4 regions of the Allorhizobium sp. GW101-3B10 genome follow, and region 3 is predicted to be linked to each of the others. Evidence: riboswitches for the same ligand, from Rfam matches in the RefSeq annotation. Region 3 holds a riboswitch; each other region holds the start of a gene.
The links. A riboswitch is a leader RNA that binds a small molecule or an ion and turns the genes downstream of it on or off. The one in region 3 is predicted to bind cobalamin.

Region 1 (3,201 bases), on a different contig from region 3:
CGTCACATGACCTAGATCGCCATCGCCCTCCCAGTGCACCGGTCGACACCATCGGCAATGAGGGAAAGCGCTTGCCAGTTTTTGACGCAAAGGCGGCGATTCGTATCAAGGGAAATAGCCCTCTGCTGGACTAACTGACTGAAGACGCGAGAGACTGTCTCACCTCTCAAGCCGAGCCAATCGCCGATCTCGGTCCGCGTGAGCGGGAGACTCAGCGTCCCGCATGAAACTGGGTCAACACCGAATTGCAGGGCGAGATCCATAAGGACCGTGGCGATTCTTTGAACGGCCGTCTTGCCGCACAAGAGCGCGACATGCCGGTGGGAACGATCAAGGTTTTCGACGAGAGATTCGTGAATCATGCGGGCGTGCTTGCGAAGGTTGAGCACCTCGTACCGGCATTCTATGCGCACTTCGGCTAAGCTAGGCCTACTGGGATGGACGAAGATACGGCCGGGACCATAGACGTCAACGACCTGCGCAATGCCGTTGGCCGTAAGCCGGCTATGCACAATGCATCCCTCGTGGATATGATAGACTGGTCCATCGGCGCGATCAGAAGCCGTGAGGATCGTGCCGATTGGGAAGATTTCCAATGCTGTCGCGGTTTTCCGCCGATTGTCCTCGATTGGCCGGGATACCACACGGCGTTCTGGGGATACCATCGAGTTCATCGTCGAAGACCTTCAGTGACAGCAAAGCCGCATTTGTTCCCAGGAAGCTGGAAACACCAGTCGGGCGAGTGGCGCCGATCTTCAAACATAGGAAGTGGACACGACGCCCGCTTCTTTGAGCCAGCGCAAGCACTCCCGAGTTTTCGCCGGAAAAGGTCATCTGCCGCCTGATTGAAGTCGCCTTTCAGATTGTCGGTCGGGAGTGCATGCCTTACGGAACCTGTTGCAACTAACGGAACCCGGTGAAATTCCGGGACGGTCCCGCCGCTGTAACCAGATACGTGTGTGAGGAGGCATTGGCCGCCACTGTCCGCTTGCCGGATGGGAAGGTGCCTGCACCCGGTCAAGCTGGAAGTCAGAAGACGCGTTGCCACATCCTGAAACCGCCCGATGGCAAAGGGCGGGGCGATTGCTCATGCGAGCTTCGGTGTCACGTGGAGGACCCGTATGTCTGACCTAAGCAGCCTTTCGACAAGGCAACAATCCCTTGCACCCATAAAAGACCTCTCAGCCCTGCGCCGAATACTGCAGGACCTGCCGCCCGGAAACGAACACGCAGCTGGCGCGGCCGCGGCGCGAGAGGAGATATTGACCAAGCCACCGGGAAGTCTCGGCAGGCTCGAAGAGGTCGTCGCGTGGCTGGCCTGCTGGCAAGGACGCTATCCCCCGGTCATGGATGATCCGCAAGTGTGCGTATTCGCGGGCAATCACGGCGTGGCGGAAACCGGTGTGTCGGCCTATCCTCCGATAGTCACCGAGCAGATGGTGCAGAACTTCGAGCGCGGCGGAGCGGCTATCAATCAGTTGAGTGCCGAGCTGGGCGCCAAGGTGACCGTCGTGCCGCTCGATCTGGCTCGCCCCGTCAACAACTTCCTAAATGCCCCTGCCATGACCGAGGGCGAGTTCCTCGATGCATTCCAGTCCGGGATGCATGCGGTTCGACCGGGCGCCAGCGTGCTTTGCCCCGGCGAGATGGGCATCGGCAACACGACTGCTGCCTCGGCCATATGCTTCGCCCTTCTGGGCGGCGACCCGGCGAACTGGTGCGGGCGAGGATCCGGGATCTCGATCGGAACGGTAGAGCGCAAGGTCGAAGTCGTCTCTAAGGCCGTTAGACTGCATGGAAACGCCATAAGCGATGGGCTCGACGCCTTGCGCTTCCTGGGCGGACGCGAAATCGCCGCGATGGCCGGATCGATTGTCGCGGCGCGCCTGCTTGCCATACCCGTCATGCTCGATGGTTTCATCTGCTCGGCAGCCGCCCTCGCGCTTCACTGCAGCGGACCAGGAAGCCTGGCGCACTGCATGGTCGGTCACAGCTCGATGGAGCCCGGGCATCGGCGGCTTCTCGCCCATCTCGGATTGCGGCCGCTTCTCGATCTTGATTTGCGATTGGGCGAAGGAACCGGGGCAGTCTTGGCCACTCTCTTGGCAAGAGCGGCGCTGAGATGCCACCTCGGCATGGCTACATTCACCGAAGCCGGCGTGCATAACGGCATCGAGCGGTAACAGAACCCCTGCGGGACGCGAGAGCAATCGGGTAGCCGTCTCGCGTCCCCGTTTCGGATCAGCGGTGCCGAGGTTCGGGGCCAGCACTTCCGAGAACCCGAGGTGCGCTCGGCGTCATGGCTCCCCCTCCGACGATTCCTATCTGCTCTTCCCCACATACCCTTATCGGTCGATCTGCAGGGAGACCGAGGCGAAGCCGCTTGCGGGATAGACCGCACGCAATGGCTCCGTGCCCGTCAGGAGCGAAAACGGCCTGATCCTGCTCAGCAGTTCATCGATCATCACTCTCAACTGCATTCTCGCCAGGGCAGCACCCGGACAAATGTGGATGCCCGCGCCGTAAAGCAGGTTTGGCCCCTGGTCGCGCATGGGGCAATACCGGTCAGCAGCCTCGAAGGCCCGGGCGTCGCGATTGGCCGAAGTCCAGATCACCGTTATCCGTTCGCCGGCTTCGATCCGACTCCCACCGATCATCACGGGCCGCAGTGCCGTTCGCCGATTCGAAACCAACGGCCCGTGCAAGCGCAGGATTTCCTCGATTGCCGGTGAAAGGCCCGATCGGTCGAGGCGCAGCCCGGTCTGGATCTCGGGGGTCTCGGCAAGAAAATGCACGATGATGCCGACGCAGGCCGCAATCGTACCCAGTTCCCCCACCGTCCAGTTGCGCAGGATGCTGACGATTTCGCCGTGATCGAGCCGCTTGCCGTCTACCGTCTGGCGGACGAGGCTGGTGGTGATGTCGTCCGGCGCGGCGTCGCCGGCCTCTTCTCGCCATTTGAGCTGGGAGCGGATATGCCCGTCGAATTCGAGGGCGATGGCTGCCATGGCATCGGTATCGCGCGCAAGCGTGGCTTGGCGATTCTTGCGCACCCATTGAAGCAATGGCTCATGCAGCGACGCGGGCCAGCCGAGAAAACCGCACTGGATTCCGACGGCATACGGCTCGGCGAGACAGGTCATCGCTTCGAAGGAGGGGGCAGTCCCGAGCGCCTCGAGAAGATCGCCGGCGACCCGTCGA
Region 2 (3,201 bases), 1.5 Mb from region 3:
CGCTTTCGACTTCACCAATTTCACCGAAAAGGCGCTCGCCGCCTCCAAGGCCGCCGGCGGCAACACGGTCACCATCTACGGCGCCAACGACTATGCGCCGAAGGATTGGCTGATTTACAAGAAGCAGCCGGTCGGCGGCTTCTGAGGTGGGACAGGGCGAATCCGGGCGCGCTTTGTAGAGCCGGGGCGAGATCAGTCAGAGCTTGGCGATGATCTTGCGCAGTTCCGCGTCGCGGGCGCCCAGCATCAGCACGTTCTTCAGCGCTTCCTTGGGGTCGTGGGTACGGAACAGAAGGCCGTTCTCGCGGATCGAGCGATCGATCGACATCGACCGCGTTTCCTTGTCGGGATGGATTGCAACGGCAAAATACATGCGCGAATAGTTCGGCCGGATGTGCTTGAAGAACTGATCCGCGCCGCCCACCTCGGCAAAGAAGTTAGCGATGTAGAACGCCCATTTGACGTCGGCATATTTGGCGAAATTGGTCTTCGCCGCGGTGACGTGGCAATAGCCCAGATGCGGGCTGTTCTCGAGCGTCTTGTGGAAGATCAGCTTTGGAAACTGGATCGAGCGGTGAAAGCCGTTGATATGCTTGTGGGTGGTCTCACCGGCTGCTTCCAGTTTGCGCCCGGTGCGGTCCGCCACTTCCTCATAGGTGAGGTAGCGCTTCTCTTCCTGCAGCCAGTCCTCGCGGTGGCGCGAAATGCGGCCGGTGCGCAGGAATTCGGTGTGCACGGCCCTGGCCGGCAGGCCGGGCTTGGCCCCGGATTTGGGGGCGGCGAAATATCTCAGCTTCTGCATATCGTGGCTCTGATCCTAAGGCCGATGCGCCGATGATACGGCACCGAGATTAATGACAATTTGCCGCATCCTGACGAGCTTCGGTTTCGCGAGGCTTGCGTGGGCGATGTCGCAATCGGCGCAGGGGTGCCTGCTTGTCTCTTTGCGCCACCGGGGCCGTGGAGTTGGTCGGAGGCGAATATTATACTATTGAAAGTGCTCGTTATTTCTCGCAGAACGATTGATTGGCGTCAATTTCGCCCATGTCGCAAATTTCTGGGGCTGTGTCGTTCCGCAGTGCATCAACAAATCTGCGACTGTGGTTAGATGGGTCCGAACTCGAGGTGCCGCCCGGCTAGGGAAGGGTGGGAAATCGGGAAGCCGGTCGAATTCCGGCGCTGCCCCCGCAACGGTAGTGGAGAATGCGTGACGGCCAAAGACCACTGGGGCATCTGCCCTGGGAAGGTGCCGAACGCGGTCCGAAAGGATCATCTCCAGAGCCCGGAAACCAGCCTTTGAGAAGGAAGTGGATTGACGGTCGCGGCAGGCGGCCCGAGACGGCTTTGTCCGGCGTCATGCGACGCCGTGGCCTTGCATGGTCTCGATCTCCGTCACGGCAGAACGGATACGAGGACGACAATGGACTTGCAGAGCACGGTATTGCGGCAGTTGAAGAACCGCCGGGAAGGCTTCAGCCTCGAGCAGCCCTTCTACATCGACCAGGACTATTTCAAGCTCGACATGGAGACGATCTGGTATCGCGACTGGCTGTTCGTCGGCCATGACTGCGAGATCCCGCGCGCCGGCAATTATTTCACCGCCCAGATCGGCGACTATCCGGTGGTGATCGTGCGTGGCAAGGATCAGGTGATCCGCGCCTTCCACAACACCTGCCGCCATCGCGGCCACCGCGTCTGCACCCAGGATCGCGGCGCCTCGGCCAAGCTGGTCTGCCCCTACCACCAGTGGACCTATGATCTCGACGGCTCGCTGGTCTTTGCCCGCCAGATGGGCGAGACCTTCGACAAGTCCGAATTCGGCCTGAAGCCCGTCCATTGCGAGAGCGTCGCCGGCTCTATTTTCATCTGTCTCGCCAACGAGGCCGCCGATTTCGCCCCGGTGCGCGCGACGATCGAGCCCTTCATGGCGCCGCATCGCCTGTCGGAAGCCAAGGTTGCCCACCGCAACACCATCATCGAGAAGGGCAACTGGAAGCTCGTCTGGGAAAACAACCGCGAGTGCTACCATTGCGCCGGCAACCATCCGGAACTCTGCCGCACCTATCCCGAAGCGCCGTCGGCGACCGGCGTGCAGGGCGCCAAGGACGATCCGGTGATCGCCGAGCACTGGGCACGCTGCGAGGCCGCCGGCCTGCCGTCGGAATTCACCATGGATCCGTCGGGCCAGTTCCGCGTCGCCCGCATGCCTTTGATCCAGGATGCCGAGAGCTACACCCTGTCCGGCAAGCGCGCCGTGCGCCGTCCGCTGTCCGACGACATCAACATTTCGCATATCGGCACCATGCTGCTGTTCCACTATCCGACCACCTGGAACCACATTCTGGTCGACCACGCGATCTCCTTCCGCGTGCTGCCCATCTCGGCCGAGGAAACCGCGGTCACCACCACCTGGCTGGTCCACAAGGATGCGGTCGAAGGCGTCGACTACAATCTCGATGAACTCACCCATGTGTGGAACATGACCAACGACCAGGACCGCTCGATCGTCGAGGAAAACGCCTTCGGCATCCGCTCGCCGGCCTATGAGCCCGGACCCTATTCCGTCGACCACGAGGGCGGCGTCATGCAGTTCGTCGAATGGTATTCGAATTTCATGCTGAGCCGTCTCCAGGGCGACAAGGCCCGTCTCTCGGCGGTGGCGTGAGATGAACATCGCTCTCCCCAGCTACCGCCATGTCGATGAGATGCGCCCCTGGTCCGACCGGGAGCACAGGCTCGAATGCGTCGCCGTCACGCCCGAGGCGCCGGACGTGATGACCTTCACCTTCCGCCCGGATCGTCCGGGCCATTGGTTCCGCTATCAGCCGGGCCAGTTCGTCACGTTGGAGATCCCGGTCGGCCCGGAGCCGGTGATGCGCACCTACACGCTCTCGTCCAGCCCCTCGCGGCCCTATACGGTGGCCGTCACCGTCAAGGCGCAGAAGGATTCGATCGGCACCCGCTGGATGTTCGATCACCTGAAGCCCGGCATGCAGTTGAAGGCCAATGGCCCGCTCGGCGACTTCTCCTATGCCCGCCATCCGGGAAGCAAATATCTGTTCGTCTCGGCCGGTTCGGGCATCACGCCGATGGTGTCGATGACGCGCGATCTCTCCGACCGCCAGCCGGATTCGGACATCGCCTTCCTCCATTGCGCCCGCTCGCCCGACGACATCATCTTCCGCTGGGAGCTTGAGGCCA
Region 3 (3,201 bases):
CAGCCTCAGAACGCTGTGTGTGCGAACCTGCGACGGCGCCTTTTTCCCGATCTCGTCGAACACCTCGCCGCTCAATTTCCGGCGTGACGCGCAGATCTGCGAACAGATGTGTCCGGAGACCGAGACGGAGCTCTTCTACCATTCGATGCGCACCGAGGAGAGCGCCGACATGGTGTCGGCCGAGACCGGCCAGCCCTACCGGATGCTGCCGACCGCCTTCGCCTACCTGAACCGATCGCGCGGCGACAATCCGTCCTGCGGCTGCGACCTCGCCGGCTACTATCGCCGGATGCAGGGCCAGTCGGCGCAGGGCAATGCCGGCGGCAACAACAAGGCAGTCATCGAAATCGGCCGCTCGGCCGAGGCGACCGCGAAAGCCGATGGCCTGCCCGCGCGGTCCACTCCCGCAATGCCGCAGGATCGGGCCTATGACCCGCAATCTGCCGCCGTGCGCCAGGTCGGCCCCACCTTCCTGCCGTCCGCAACCAGCGACATCGATCTGCGCAATCCGGCGCTGCCGGGTCCCCAGCCGCTTCAGCAATAGCAGCGCCGCCGGCCGCAAGGACCGGCCGCCGCCTCCCCGCCAGCCGAACGCAAACGGCCGGGCGAGAGCCCGGCCCTCTGACGTTTCCCTGGAAAATCGGTTCGATCACGCGGCGTGCGGCCGCGCCGGGCGGATGCGCTGCGGTTCCCGTTGACTGCCACAAGATACGACCAAAAGCCTAGGTCGCTTCGGGCGGCCGGAGATTTCCCCAGACCTCGTCGAAGACGAGTTCATCGATCGGCAGCCTCTGCCGCCAGCCCTTCAGCGCCAGTTCCGGCTGGTCGTAGAGCCGGTCGACATAGCCGACACAGAACCAGCCGATCACTTCCACATGGGCCGGAATGCCGAGCACGGCGCGCACATCGTCCTGATGAAAGATGCTCACCCAACCTACGCCTACCCCCTCGGCCCGCGCGGCAAGCCAGAGGTTCTGCACGGCGCACACGGTCGAATAGCTGTCCATGCGGGGATTGTGGGTGCGCCCCAGCACCACGGGTCCGCCGCGGGTCGGATCGCAGGTGACGCAGATGCCGAGCGGCGCCTTGCGGATGCCTTCGAGTTTCAGCCGCATATAGGTCTCGCGCTGCTCGCCGTCGAACAGGGCCGCGGCTTCCTCATTGGCCCTGGCGAAGGCCCGCCACACCGCCTCGCGGCGCGCGGCGTCCCGTACCAGGAGAAAATTCCACGGCTGCATGAAGCCGACCGAGGGCGCGCTGTGGGCGGCGTCCAGCAGGCGCGCGATCAGGTCTTCGGGCAGAGGATCGGGCAGGAACTGGTCCCGCACGTCGCGGCGGGTCCGGATCGCCCGGTAGACGGCCTCGCGCTCTTCCACGGAAAAGGCGCCGGCCCGGACGAGATGGTCGTTCGGTTCGTCGTGCATCGTCATATCCCCAACAATGCGTCCGACCGCCTGCTGTCCTCGCAGGCTAAGCCTATCTTGCCAGGCCGGTCTTCTGACTGGGCTTCGTCTGCATCGCGCCGACCTTCCCGGCCCGAAGGGCCAGTGGCTCGAACCGCCTCCGGTTCGTTGGCGCGAGGCATCCACCTCACAGCGTTGGGCACGTGCCGGAATTCCACCGGCTTCCCGATTCTCCCGCCCCGACGAGGGCAGGCACCTGACCGGAGAATGTCTACAGCATCGCCGCCCGAAGGCAAGACGGCTTGCTCGTCTCTGCCTAAACGACCGCCGGGAAATACCGGACATAAGCGAATTCGTTGCCATCGGGCGACCAGCACGGGACGTTGATCGTGCCCTGCCCGCCGAACAGTTCGAACAATGTCTCCGGATTGCTCCCGTCCGGATCGATCAGCCGCAGCCGCACGTCGAGATCGCGCGGATGGTCGAAGACGTCCGGGTCGTAGGACAAGAGCAGGACCTTGTCGCCCTTCGGCGACGGATGCGGGAACCAGTCGCCGAATGCGCTATCGGTGACCCGCTCCGCGGCGCCACCCTCGGCCGGCACGCGCCAGATCTGCATCCGCCCCGAGCGGCTGGAATTGAAATAGATCCATCGGCCGTCCGCCGAATAATCCGGTCCGTCATTGCGCCCTTCGCCGAAGGTCAGCCGGGTCTCCTCTCCGCCATCGACGGAGATCGTGTAGATGTCGAAGACATCGTTGCGAATGCCGCAGTAGGAGAGCGTGCGGCCGTCCGGCGACCAGCCGTGCCAGTAGGACGGCAGGTTACGCGTCACCTGGCGCGGCGTGCCGCCCCCGGCCGGCAGGATGTAGATGCACGACTTGCCGTGCTCCACCTTGTCCGACACGACGAGCCATCGGCCGTCGGGCGAGATCCCATGGTCGTTGTTGCAGGCGGTGGCAAAACCGGTATCGATCTGCACCGGCGCGGCACTGCCGTCTGCCGGCAGGCGATAGAGCAATCCCTCGCCATTGATGATGAGGGATGCGCCGTCGGGGCTCCAGTTGGGCGCCTCGACCAGTCGCTCCGTCTGCCATACGACGCGCCGGGCGCCACTGCGAATATTGAAGATCTCCACGGAACTCCGCATCGCTCGCTCCCTGGAAGTTCCGGCAACCGCCTCTGTCAGCGGTCGCGGAAACGATTGGTGATCGGATAGCGCCGGTCGCGGCCGAAATTCTTGCGGGTGATCTTCACCCCCGGCGCCGACTGGCGGCGCTTGTACTCGGCGAGATAGAGCAGGTGCTCGACGCGGTGCACGGTCGCGATCTCATGGCCGCGCGCGACGATCTCGTCGACGGACATTTCCTTCTCGACCAGGCATTCGAGGATGTCGTCCAGCACCGGATAGGGCGGCAGCGAATCCTGGTCCGTCTGGTTGGGCCGAAGCTCGGCCGACGGCGCCTTGGAGAGGATGTTGGCCGGGATGACCTCGCCCGACGGGCCGAGTGCGCCCGGTGGCACATGCTTGTTGCGCCACGCGGCGAGCGCATAGACCTGCATCTTGTAGAGGTCCTTGATCGGATTGAAGCCACCGTTCATGTCGCCGTAGAGCGTCGCATAACCGACCGACATTTCCGACTTGTTGCCGGTCGTCACCACCATCGAACCGAACTTGTTGGAGATCGCCATCAGGATGGTGCCGCGGGCACGGCTCTGCAGGTTCTCTTCCGTAATGCCGCTCTCGGTGCCCTCGAACATGTCGGAAAGCGCGGAGAGGAAGCCGTCGACCGGCTCG
Region 4 (3,201 bases), 3.6 Mb from region 3:
TCAATTCCTGCTTCTTCTCCACCGGCCAGCGCTGCACCGCTTCCTCGCGCCTGATCGTCACCGAGGGCATCCACGACCGCTTCGTCGCAGCGCTGATCGATCGCCTGAAGACCGTCAACGTCGACAATGCGCTGAAGGCGGGCACCCATATCGGCCCGGTCGTCGACGAGCGCCAGTTGATGCAGGACATCGACTATATTGACATCGGTCGTTCGGAAGGGGCCAAGTTGGCCTTCGGCGGCGAACGCCTCAACCGCGAGACGCCCGGCTTCTATCTGCAGCCTGCGCTATTCACCGAGGCCAGCAACCAGATGCGCATTTCGCGTGAGGAAATCTTTGGCCCGGTCGCCTCGCTCATTCGCGTCAAGGACTATGAGGAAGCCCTCAGTGTCGCCAACGACACGCCGTTCGGTCTGTCGTCGGGCATTGCCACGACGAGCCTGAAGCACGCGACGCATTTCCGTCGCAACGCGGAGGCCGGCATGGTCATGGTCAATCTTCCGACCGCCGGTGTCGACTTCCACGTGCCTTTCGGTGGGCGCAAGGGATCGTCCTTCGGTCCGCGGGAACAGGGACGCTATGCGGCCGAGTTCTTCACCACCGTCAAGACGCAGTACACCTTGGCCTGACCTCGGAACCGGTTCCGCCGCCGCCTGCGGCGGAGGCCCCGACCGTCCGAATGTGAAACGGGCCGGCCTGCCGGCCCGTGGCGTTTCATCCTTTGGTGATCAGGATGAGGACGACGAACATCAGCGGCACGGCCGTCAAGGCCGGAATGATGATCGCGGGGTAGCCGAACGCAAGGATGGCGAGCAGCCAGACGAGCAGCAGATTGAGGATGAAGAGGACCTTCGCCGTGGTCGAGCCACTGACGGCCTCCTTCAGCATCCAGCCGAACACCGGCACATGATAGATCATTCGCGCAATCATCGCTTCATCCCTTCCGGGCCCAGGCCCATTCTTGATATTTGTCACACCTATCGACCGTCGGCGGTCGCCACAATGCGGCAAAATGACGTTTGCCAAGTGGCGGGCACGGCTCGAGGAGCCCTGGCCTTGCATCTTCACCGAAGAAACGTGTCCTCCCCGCCGTTCCATCCGGCAAAACGAATGGCGCTTCTGGACAGGCGGCGCGGCGTGATCCTATTAGTGTGATTGTGATGGTTCCGCCGAACCGAGCGGAGAGGCGGACGAAGAGGGAATACGGTGAGGACTACCCATCAGGGGCCGAAACCGTGGCTGCCCCCGCAACTGTAAGCGGCGAGCGACGTCCACAATGCCATTGGCCGGAAACGGCTGATAAGGCGGACCGAGCCAAGACCCGCAAGCCAGGAGACCTGCCATCACATGCGCCGCGAAGCGGCATCCACTTGAAGAACCGCGCGGTGGGCGCGGACGAAAGGAATGAAAAATGCACATTGAAGTGGGAATCATCGATCCGGCGCGTATCGCCCTGGCGAACGCAGCCGCTCTCGCCCTCGTCGCCGCACAACTCCCGGCAATCGTCAAGAACCCGCTGGTCGTGCCGAAGGCAATCCTGGCCGCCGTCGGCTTTTCCGCCATGATGCAGATCTGGCACCTGCCCGTCGGCCCTTCCGAACTACATCTGATCGGCGCCACGACCATCTACATGCTGTTCGGCTTTGCGCCCGCCATGCTCGGCTTTGCCCTTGGCCTCGTGCTACAGGCTTTCCTGTTCGAGCCGGGCGACATCCCGCATCTCGGCGTCAACGCACTGTCCCTGATGATTCCGATGGTCGCCGCTCACTATAGCTTCGGCCGCCGCCTGTTCGACGCGAATCTTCGTGACCGCTTCAGCCTCGGCAAGGTCCTGCGCATCGACGCCGTCTACTATGCCGGCGTTTCCGCCATGGTCGGTTTCTGGCTGATGATCTCGAACGACAGCTTTGCCGTCGCCGACTGGGCAACCTGGGTCGCCGCCTACTTGCCGGTCTTCGTCGCAGAAGCCGTGATTACGTTCTCCGCGGTATCGCTAATCAAGGGTCTTCGCGCGAACGGTCTCGTCTCGCGCATGACCGAAGTGAACCGCCTGACCTTCGCCTGATGGCGCAGGAGCCGGTTCGACAAGAATGACGACATGAAGCGCGTGGCCCGGGTCACGCGCTTTTTTCTTTGAAAAATGGGCCGGCTTGCGCTACCGGCCTTACAGAAGCCGCCCGCGCTCGAATTCCGGCCGGCTGGAAACCACGGTCCGGCTGGCACTTCCGCCGTTTCGACCCGCTGATCAAAGGGTAACGCCGTTGCGCATTCTCTCCGAAGCACACTTTCCCGAACTGCCGAACTACTATCGCGGCAAGGTGCGCGAGAACTACGACCTGCCCGACGGCAGCCGCATCATCATCTCGACCGACCGCCTAAGCGCGTTCGACCGGATCCTCACCTGCATTCCCTACAAGGGACAGGTGCTGACCCAGACCGCACGCTACTGGTTCGAGCAAACCGCGGACATCTGCCCCAATCACGTGATCGCCTATCCCGATCCGAACGTGGTGGTGGGCAAGCGGCTCGACATCCTGCCGGTGGAGATCGTCGTGCGCGGCTATCTCGCCGGCACCACCGGCACTTCGGTCCTGACGCTCTACAAGAAGGGCGAGCGCGCCATGTATGGCATCACCGTGCCGGACGGCCTGCGCGACAACCAGATCCTGCCGCAGCCGATCATCACGCCCACGAGCAAGGCCTTCGATGGCGGCCATGACGAGCCGCTGAGCGCCGAGCAGATCGTATCGGAAGGCCTGCTGACGCAGAAGCAGTGGGACACGGTCTCCGCCTATGCCCTGGCGCTGTTCGCCCGCGGCCAGGAGATCGCAGCGCGGCGCGGCCTGATCCTGGTCGACACCAAATACGAGTTCGGCACCGATGCCGACGGCAACATCCTGCTCGCCGACGAAATCCACACCCCGGACAGCAGCCGCTACTGGATCGCCGACAGCTATCAACAGAGCTTTGAGAAGGGCGAGCGTCCGGCGAGCTTCGACAAAGATTTCGTCCGGTCCTGGGTCGCTGAGCGCTGCGACCCCTACAAGGACGAGATCCCGGAAATCCCCGTCGAACTGGTCGAGGAAACCTCCAAGGTCTATATAAAGGCCTACGAGACCATCACCGGGCTTCAGTTTGTGCCGGATGACCGTTGCGAGACTCCACGCGACCGCGTCCGCATGAACCTTGCCCCATACTTCC

Region 1: another riboswitch for cobalamin. It lies ahead of cobT (nicotinate-nucleotide--dimethylbenzimidazole phosphoribosyltransferase); the one in region 3 lies ahead of bluB (5,6-dimethylbenzimidazole synthase).
Region 2: another riboswitch for cobalamin. It lies ahead of AC07Y0_RS14425 (aromatic ring-hydroxylating oxygenase subunit alpha); the one in region 3 lies ahead of bluB (5,6-dimethylbenzimidazole synthase).
Region 4: another riboswitch for cobalamin. It lies ahead of AC07Y0_RS24115 (energy-coupling factor ABC transporter permease); the one in region 3 lies ahead of bluB (5,6-dimethylbenzimidazole synthase).

The regions. Positions count from the first base shown of each region.
Region 1 is NZ_JBWKZR010000002.1:153,295-156,495, reverse strand. Features, by position in the region: gene AC07Y0_RS24990 (helix-turn-helix domain-containing protein) at 12-263, opposite strand; gene AC07Y0_RS24985 (hypothetical protein) at 246-422, shown strand; gene AC07Y0_RS24980 (hypothetical protein) at 556-834, opposite strand; cobalamin riboswitch at 909-1,038, shown strand; gene cobT (nicotinate-nucleotide--dimethylbenzimidazole phosphoribosyltransferase) at 1,122-2,183, shown strand; gene AC07Y0_RS24970 (cytochrome P450) at 2,346-3,201, opposite strand, start outside.
Region 2 is NZ_JBWKZR010000001.1:2,866,863-2,870,063, reverse strand. Features, by position in the region: gene AC07Y0_RS14435 (GGDEF domain-containing protein) at 1-145, shown strand, start outside; gene AC07Y0_RS14430 (DUF6656 family protein) at 197-802, opposite strand; cobalamin riboswitch at 1,107-1,312, shown strand; gene AC07Y0_RS14425 (aromatic ring-hydroxylating oxygenase subunit alpha) at 1,421-2,665, shown strand; gene AC07Y0_RS14420 (FAD-binding oxidoreductase) at 2,667-3,201, shown strand, end outside.
Region 3 is NZ_JBWKZR010000001.1:1,355,558-1,358,758, reverse strand. Features, by position in the region: gene AC07Y0_RS06480 (DUF2865 domain-containing protein) at 1-544, shown strand, start outside; gene bluB (5,6-dimethylbenzimidazole synthase) at 723-1,424, opposite strand; cobalamin riboswitch at 1,471-1,678, opposite strand; gene AC07Y0_RS06470 (TolB family protein) at 1,720-2,553, opposite strand; gene AC07Y0_RS06465 (NAD+ synthase) at 2,589-3,201, opposite strand, start outside.
Region 4 is NZ_JBWKZR010000001.1:4,951,052-4,954,252, reverse strand. Features, by position in the region: gene AC07Y0_RS24125 (aldehyde dehydrogenase family protein) at 1-629, shown strand, start outside; gene AC07Y0_RS24120 (hypothetical protein) at 715-930, opposite strand; cobalamin riboswitch at 1,145-1,359, shown strand; gene AC07Y0_RS24115 (energy-coupling factor ABC transporter permease) at 1,412-2,065, shown strand; gene AC07Y0_RS24110 (phosphoribosylaminoimidazolesuccinocarboxamide synthase) at 2,262-3,201, shown strand, end outside.